One region of the Psychrobacter sp. C 20.9 genome, then DNA from elsewhere that is predicted to be linked to it. Evidence: predicted binding sites of a transcription regulator. Region 1 holds the regulator's gene; each other region holds the start of a gene.

Region 1 (2,213 bases):
CCTTTATCAATACGATAAAAGCGCTCCGTCAAACGCGCAATATGCTCTGGTGCGATACCAAGTCCATCGTCCTCAACGGCAAATCGGCACCCATCCGATGTCTGCGTCCAGCTGATGGTAATATTACCGCCTTTTGGTGTATATTTAATCGCATTGATGACTAGGTTGGACAAGGCGCTAATCAAGTACACCTCCGACCCATATAACCCATCATAAGTATCTATGTGCAAATGAATGGTGTGCTTGTACGCTTGGTTATATGCCTGTGCATCATCATAGATATTGGTGAGGAGTTTGGTCATATCGACATCATTAAACTCATGCGTCTCTTCGATTTCAATCTTGGAGAGCAGTAATAAGTCATTTACGATTCGATTCATACGGGCTGTTTGCTGGGTCATCAGCTCAAAACCGCGACGCCACTGTGGCGGCATATCTGGCTGGTCAGAGAAGTTCTCCAAATAGCCCATCATTACTGTCAGCGGTGTGCGTAGCTCATGAGAGACATTCGCCACGAAGTCTTGGCGCATTTGCTCCAAATGCTGTACGCGGGTCACATCATAAATAAACAATAGCTTCTCGTCACCAAAAGGCGTGAGCTCAAATTTTAGATAACGACTGGGATCGCGCCACGATTCTATATGGACACCATCATTCGGCAGGGTGGTGTTTTGATAGTACTGGCGAAACTCGGGCACAATGATAAAGTCAAACACACTTTGGCCTTTGTCAGCTGGCTGCAGTGACAAGAGATCCTGCGCCGCCTGATTCCACCACTCTAACCCATCATCTTCATTCAGTAAGATGACCGCATCTCGCAATGCTCGCAGCGCACTTCTGATTTTCTCGAGTTGCTCCGCTGCATTTTGGCTAGCGATTTGTGCTGGCGCATCTTGCTGGTCATTATTATAGTTATGGTCTTTTTTCTTTTTTGCTGGCGCTATCTTGTTCATTTCTTATCCTTACCACTATCCGCTATTTTATTTATTGTTATGGTGGCATTATTCATACAAGATCAAGTTATCAAAAATCAACTTTTATAAGATTAGCTTGGCTCAATAAGACTAGAGAACCGATAGCCTGTACCGCGCACCGTTTGTATCAATGTATCACAATCATAAGGGCGCAATAGTTTACGTAGACGCTTGATATGTACATCAATGGTTCGATCTTCGATATAAACGTTACCGCCCCAAACCTGATCGAGCAGCTGCGTTCTTGTGTAAGCGCGCTCTGGGTGACTCATAAAAAATGCTAATAAGCGATATTCTGTTGGGCCGACCTCGATGACTTTTCCTGCGGCTGTCACGCGCTGGCTTTTGGTATCGAGACTCAGCTGACCAATTTCGATAGGCTTGTCGCTACTCATCGCGCTACTACGGCGCAAGACCGCTTTGATTCTGGAAATCAGCTCGCGCGTCGAAAAAGGCTTGGTCATGTAATCATCTGCACCTGCATCGAGGCCGTGAACCTTGCTGTCTTCTTCGCTTTTGGCCGTTAGCATAATGACGGGTATCTCAGAGAGCATCTCATCGCTTTTGAGCATACGACAAAAATCAACACCGCTCTTGTCTCCGGGCAACATCCAATCTAATAATATTAATGACGGTCTATGATCGACCACTTGCTGATGCGCTTCTGATACGTCAGCCGCTTGTAGGCTATCAAACCCAGCCATTTCTAGCGTCATCACAACCATTTCACGAATCGCAGGTTCATCTTCAACAATCAAAATTTTCTCATTATACATAGGACATTCTCGGTGTTAGCGGACAAAATCTGGCATATAAAAAGGCGATAAATACACACCAGTCTCTATCTATTAAACGGATTAATTATGACAGCCTGATGACACTCTGGTGTCAGATCTCCAATAGAAAATTAAGTGGTCCATCATTGACGCTTTCAACTTGCATATCAGCGCCAAACTGACCAGTGGCTACATTTGAATACTGGGTTTTGGCATAGTCGATGAGTTGCTCGAACAGCGCTTGTGCCGCATCAGGTGCCATCGCGCCACCAAAGTCAGGGCGGCGACCTTTATCCGTTTTTGCCATCAGCGTAAATTGTGACACTAATAACAATCCGCCGCCGACTTGCTGGACGTTTTTATCCAGTTTACCAAATTTGGCAGGGTCGTCGTCATTTTCAAAAATACGATAGGTCAATATTTTGTCAATCATTCGCTTGGCGGCGGCGAAATCATCATCATG
Region 2 (2,213 bases), on a different contig from region 1:
CAGAGGCACCTGTTGAGATAATCAGGGCATCACAAGTATAGGTGCCATTGTTACCTGACAGCTCAAAAGGTCGTACACTCAAGTTAACCTCATTGATATGATCATAAACCAATTCTGTACCGAAACGCTCAGCATGTGCCTTCATACGCTCCATTAATGCAGGACCGGTCAAATCATGCGCATCGCCTGGCCAGTTATCGACTTCGGTGGTGGTGGTTAATTGGCCACCCACTTCTATACCCGTTACCATAACAGGTTTAAGGTTGGCGCGTGCCGCATAGACCGCAGCCGAATAACCGGCAGGACCTGAGCCTAAAATGATGAGCTTTTCGTGACGTGAAGCAGTAGTGTCAGTTGCCATAAGTGGTTCCTTTCTAAATATACGAATGAAAAATATGAGTTATAAATCTAATAAAAAAACGTCAAGCGTTGCTACTAATATGGTTTTTCTAATTGCTGTGTGATAATAACATAAGGGTAGATAGCAAAAAGTGCAAGTTTGCTAAAACAAACACAGCTATCATTAGAATCAAAGCATGATAACCTTGAAATACTCGTGCTAGAAACAGCTGGTATTTTATAGGGTCTATACAAAATTGTTAGCAGTATTCTGTTAGTAACTTTTGGATTATTCGCAGATTTTTCGCGCAAATCGTACATTGATTTACTTTCTTGCACGCTTTCTTTATAAGAGTGTCGCCACTGTACCTATGTATTTGTTATTATAAGAAGTTATGCCAAGTGTGATAGAGCTTAAGCGATGACTGCTATGCTCAGGCCTTTTGAGAGGTGAATCTCAACCAAACACTTTGCTAGGTACCTTTATATGTCAGCACTTTATGTCAGCATGATTAGACTTAGTCATGCACTGGCGACCATTTAGTATTAACAACAAGGCAGATTTTACGTGATATCAGCACCGCTTATTGAGTATTTAAAAAAGGGAATATTTACCCTCCTTGGGTTAATACTGGCTGTTTATTTGTTTGTTATTTTGATGACTTACACAGGCAATGATCCTAGCTGGTCGCACATCAGTAGCGATATGACGACTATTAACAATATGGGTGGCCAGACGGGCGCTTGGTTGTCCGACTTGCTCTATAGCTTTTTTGGCTATGGTGCATGGTGGTTTTTAGCGTTTGTGGTTTATGAGTCTATCCTTATTTGGTGGGACAATAAGCCGACATTTTGGCTCATGCGCCTGGTCGCTTATGTGTTTTTGTTGTTGAGTGCCAGTGCATTATTTGCACAACTGGTTGCATTGGTTCAGCAAGTAGCCAATCCTGCATCAATGGCGCTTGAAGGCGTGGCTGGTGGTATTATCGGTCTTGAGTTGCAGGAGCGTTTGGCACAGTTGCTATCGCAGTGGGGGAGTGTGGTTTTCTTAGCAGTTTTCGTTGTGATTACGGCGACCTTTGCCTTTAATATCCACTGGCTCGCTATATATCAGAAGATTACAGCATTATCATGGCTTGGCTCAGGGTTAAAAAATAAAGACACGGTTCAAGCAGATCAACAAAGTAATGTCTCACAAAGCGCTGATAACATCACAGAAAACAATACCAATCAAACAGCCGAGTACGAGCAGCTGCCACTTGAGTTGCAATCAGCTGACGATGCGAATAGTGCTCACGCAGTAGATAATAGTGGCAGATTCAGCAATGTACTGGCGGATTTTTTATCGACGTCAGGATTGGCTGATAGTGTGAAAGCCTCTATGGCGACAGCAAAAGCAGCAGCTACGTCTAGCGATGAAAAAAGCGAGTCACTGTATCCGGCTGCAGCGCCTGCTAATGCTATGCTTGGCAGTACAGTCAGTGACACAAACACATCAACGATATCAAACCCTATCGTAGCGCCTGCCCGTAAAGTCGAGCCAAGCTTTGCGTGGAATGATGCAAATACGGTTGATGATTTGCTCGCGCGTGAGCAGATGGCTTATAGCACTAACAGCATAGATAACTCTACTGTGCCTAACTATGCACAGAGTGAAGTCGTCACTGACGTGTCATTAGAAGAAGCAGTACAAACCTCTGTGGCAGCACCGATGGTAGAAACAGAAACTCAATCAGATTTATCTAATCAAGAGCTAGCTACTCAATCCTCAATGGATGAATCAACGAATGATCAAGCTGTCAATCAGGCTATTACTGAGCCGGAAGACTCTCACCCAGATGATATAACGGAGAATGTCGATAAGTTAGCAGAAG
Region 3 (2,213 bases), on a different contig from region 1:
GTTATCGTGAAATAGAGCGATTAGTATTTTGGTCAAATTTGCTGTGATAAAACCTCTCAAACCACTACCGGAGAATAGTGGCTTAAGAGGAAATCAAAAAGTCATTAAGCAGCAGCTTGTACAGATCGTTTATTGCGCTGGCTTATAAACAGGCTGACCATCACTACCTTTGACTTCGTTCCACTTTTCTTTGAACAAGGCCACTGCCGTATCAGAGAATGGTACATAATCTAGGCTCATGGCACTGTCATCACCTTGGGTATATGCCCAGTCAAAGAAGTTCAACACGCCAGCGACTTGCTGAGGATTCTCTGGTTGCTTATGAACTAAGATGAAAGTAGCAGCAGCGATCGGCCATGCTTGATCCGTCTCAGAGTTGGTGATGACTTTATAAAAGCCTTCTTGTTGTGACCAATCGATGTCACCAGCGGCTGCAAAGGTTTCAGCAGAAGGCTGCACAACGTTACCCGCTGCGTTTTTCAATGCCGTGTGTGACATATTGTTTTGCTTAGCATATGCATACTCAACATAGCCGATAGAGTTTTTCATACGGTTGACGTAGCTTGAAACGCCTTCGTTACCTTTACCACCTGCACCAGTTGCAGAGGTTGGCCACTTAACCGTTTTATCAACACCAACGGTATCTTTCCAATCTGTTGATACTTTGGCAAGATAATCTGTGAAGTTAAACGTCGTACCTGAACCATCTGAGCGGAATACTGTGGTGATGGCGGCATCTGGCAAAGTCAAATCTGGGTTCATGGCTTTGATCGCAGGATCATTCCAGTTATTGATTTTACCCAGATAGATATTGGCTAAGGTTTCACCATCTAGCTTTAACTGACCTGGCTCAACGCCATCAATGTTAACGATTGGCACAACGCCGCCAATCACGGTTGGGAACTGGATAAGACCAGACTCTTCAAGCTCTTCAGGTGTCAATGGCGCGTCAGAAGCACCAAAATCGACGGTTTTTGATTGGATTTGTTTGATACCACCAGATGAACCAATAGATTGATAGTTGACTTGGCCACCTGTGGCAGCGTTATAGTCATAAGACCATTTGGCATAGATCGGCTGCGGGAATGATGCGCCTGCACCTGTGATATTCATGGCGATGTCTTCAGCAGATTTGAAACCCGTGTCAGCAGAAGGCGTTGCCTGAGTCTGAGTGGTGGTTTCAGCCGTGGTAGCGGCGCTACTGGTCGTATCAGCAGCTGGTTCTGCCGTCTCTGTTGACTTATTACACGCCGTAAGCATTAATGTACAACTAACGGCCACTGCTAATAACGAATAACGCATGTAGGACTCCTGAAATTTAACAACGATATAAAAAAGCATTGTTTGTGATATGAGCGTTATCTTGCCAAATCTTTATGACAGTTTAATGACAACCTCTCAAATCCTGCATTCGCTTTACACAATATTTAGCCATCGCCTCTAAGTATCAGTAATATCAAGGAATTTTAATTATTATCAATAGCTCCTGTTCTTTGTATCCATGCTAAATAGCAAAATAAGCGCCTGATATTTTCATCCAAATTCCATTAGCCGTTAACGCAGAATTTTGTTAGTATGAAGAAGATTTACAACACTGACAGACTCGGGGTGCGGTGTAGCATTGGCCTACTTTATTAAACGTTTATAGTTAAACATTGATAAAAGTAGCCACCTATCTACATTCGCTGAGAGATCACCCGCCGAACCTGATGCGGTTAGTACCGACGCAGGGAAGTCTTAAGCACGTTGTTATTGATGACAACGGACGCGTAGAAATACCTTTTTATCATCGCTATTGTCTAACGATGCACGTCGCATACGTAGATAACGAGAGAAGATAGAAAGCGGCGTCCACTATTTGATGACCATTAACCGCGACAATTTCTTTGCTCGCTGTTAGGTGTTGATAATATAAATTTGTCTGAATGACGAGTGTTTGCCCCGCAGCTACTGGCGGTGTTGCTTTTATTCAAAAACCAACACGCTAGGACAGCATATGACTATTTCAAACAGCAGCTCTTTTGACAGTGCCTCTTTTGACAGTGCCTCAGCGGCATCACAAATCCAAACGCACAACCCAGCCGATAACATACCTCTCGTATCAGACACCAAAGCCGATAAAAAAGCCGACGCGCTAAAGACACCTGCCCACCGCGCCGCCAGTGATGCGCGCTTTGAAGAAGACGCGCGCGACTTACACCGTATCCTACCCG
Region 4 (2,213 bases), on a different contig from region 1:
CTCACCCCGAAGGATGAGTTTTTTTTAACTACATGGTAGCGTTGGTATTAGAATCTGTATTCTAGACCAGTACCCAGTACGAATACTTCTGTATCGCCGATAGTATCGAACATTGCATCATCGCCATTATCATCGATACCGGCTGCTTGAGTACTTACATTGTCAGCTTTGTTCAAGCCAGCGTAAGCGTGCATGATGACGTTGTCTTTAAAGAAGTACTTACCACCAACAACAATCTGATCTGAGTCTGAATTTTCGTTACCATCCAAGCTTTCAGTATTGTTGTACTGAACGTATACGTTTGCTGGACGAGCAAAGTTGTTTAGATCCATGTTTGCACTTAGTACCAGACCTTTTTCGTCTTCTGAAGAGTAGTCAAAGTCAGCTTGCTGATATAACGCGCCCAACTGTACTGGGTATGCCATGTATTTACCTAGATCTACAGTAGCCGTACCACGGATGATCTCACCGTTGACGTTTTGGTCTTTGTCATAAGCAAGACCTAGAGTATAACCAGTACCTTGATCAAAGGTCAACGCCGCGCCGTAGCCATCATCACTATCATTAGCGCCATTGTCTTCATTAGCGTCAGAGCTATACATTACCGCTAGGTTTAGCGGTAGGTTGTTGTATTGAGGGGCTTTCCAAATGATAGAGTTGTTAATACGACCACTATCAGACATGTTTAGACCAGCAAGTTGTTGGTTGCTGTTAAGGTTGTTGCTACCTAAGTTGTCCCAGTAACCTTCGTTTACGATGACGTTGTTGATGTAGTCTAGGGTAGATTGGTTACGACCTGCGCGGATTTCACCGAAGTCTTTGTTTACTACACCAAGATAGGTATCACGGCTTTTGAAAGTACGATCTTCACCATCAACACGGATGCCATACTCTAACTGATAAACAACATCAGTGTTGGCAGTCATTGCTTCAGAGCCTTTTAGACCAATACGTGAGCTGTATGAGTTAATTTCTACGGTATCTTCATCACGATCAAAAGCATCATTAACGTTTGAATCAAATTCACCATTGACATAATCAGCACTTAGAAATGCTTTACCATAAACGGTTGGTGCTGCATTGGCTGCTGATACAGATAGGGCTGCGATTGCTGTAGCTAAAAGTAGTTTTTTCATGGGGTATCTCCACTTTACAATTGTAGTAATGAGCAAGCTGTTATTAGCTGGCGCCCATAATGGTATCGTCACAAATCCTCAAAGATATAATGTGTAACTGGCTACCGAGATTAGTCAGAAACAAGTGTGGCGAAGTTCTATTACAGTAAGATGAAAAAAACAATAATTTACATGACTGGGATTAAGAGCGTAACTGCCGTGTAACCTGTTGTCTTTATCACTCCATTGCGTAACATCCGTTACCAAACTCATACTTCGAGTACAAGCATAACAACTTTGACATAATTTGCAACATATTTTTTCGCTTTTTCGATACCCCCAGTATCAAATGACAAGTCACCTATAAAATCCAAATAGCTACAAAAAAAAGCGCTATCTACTCAAGCAGATAGCGCTTTTATTGATTAATATCATTACTTATAGTATTAAAATATTTTAATAAAAACAAAATAATTGCCCAAGAAATAGCGCTATCCATTGATAAATAAATAGCGCTTATGAAGAATCGACCAGCGTATTTATGACATATTTAGCGTTACAAACGAGCAAGATTAGATACTACACCTTAGGCTTCAGCATACGCTAAAATACCCATTGCTAAGCCGGCCTCTCTAAGCATTGGCTTTTAGATCAAGGCGCGCTTGATGCAACAATGGTTCAGTATAACCACTAGGCTGCTCGCGTCCTTTAAAGACCAAATCACAGGCTGCTTTAAATGCATAAGAGTTATCAAAGTTATCTGCCATTGGCTGGTAATCACTATCGCCTGCATTTTGCTCATCGACGACTTTTGCCATACGTTTCATTGTGTCCATCACTTGCTGCTCGCTTACCACATCATGATGTAACCAGTTGGCAATATGCTGGCTAGAGATACGTAAGGTAGCACGATCTTCCATCAAGCCAACATCATTGATATCAGGTACTTTGGAACAGCCTACGCCTTGGTTTACCCAACGTACCACATACCCCAAGATACCTTGAGCATTATTTTCAAGCTCTTGCTGCTTCTCTTCTTCTGTCCAATTGGTATTTTTTGCCAATGGAATGGTCAAAATATCATCTAAGCTCGCACGC

The links. Region 1 encodes PhoB, which activates phosphate uptake and scavenging genes when phosphate is short. Its sites were predicted from a motif close to TGTCATNAANCTGTCATAA; they were not measured.
Region 2: BTW00_RS07380 (DNA translocase FtsK) is a predicted target of PhoB. The motif match lies at 838-856, and genes of this name have one in related genera.
Region 3: pstS (phosphate ABC transporter substrate-binding protein PstS) is a predicted target of PhoB. The motif match lies at 1,375-1,393, and genes of this name have one in related genera.
Region 4: BTW00_RS06860 (porin) is a predicted target of PhoB. The motif match lies at 1,274-1,292, and genes of this name have one in related genera.

What each region holds. Positions count from the first base shown of each region.
Region 1 covers NZ_MRYC01000014.1:52,249-54,461, reverse strand. The annotation lists gene phoR (phosphate regulon sensor histidine kinase PhoR) at 1-953, opposite strand, end outside; gene phoB (phosphate regulon transcriptional regulator PhoB) at 1,046-1,750, opposite strand; gene dtd (D-aminoacyl-tRNA deacylase) at 1,863-2,213, opposite strand, start outside.
Region 2 covers NZ_MRYC01000009.1:3,601-5,813, forward strand. The annotation lists gene trxB (thioredoxin-disulfide reductase) at 1-361, opposite strand, end outside; gene BTW00_RS07380 (DNA translocase FtsK) at 908-2,213, shown strand, end outside.
Region 3 covers NZ_MRYC01000001.1:250,844-253,056, forward strand. The annotation lists gene pstS (phosphate ABC transporter substrate-binding protein PstS) at 130-1,302, opposite strand; TPP riboswitch at 1,595-1,750, shown strand; gene thiC (phosphomethylpyrimidine synthase ThiC) at 1,997-2,213, shown strand, end outside.
Region 4 covers NZ_MRYC01000008.1:34,988-37,200, forward strand. The annotation lists gene BTW00_RS06860 (porin) at 48-1,136, opposite strand; gene BTW00_RS06865 (malate synthase G) at 1,748-2,213, opposite strand, start outside.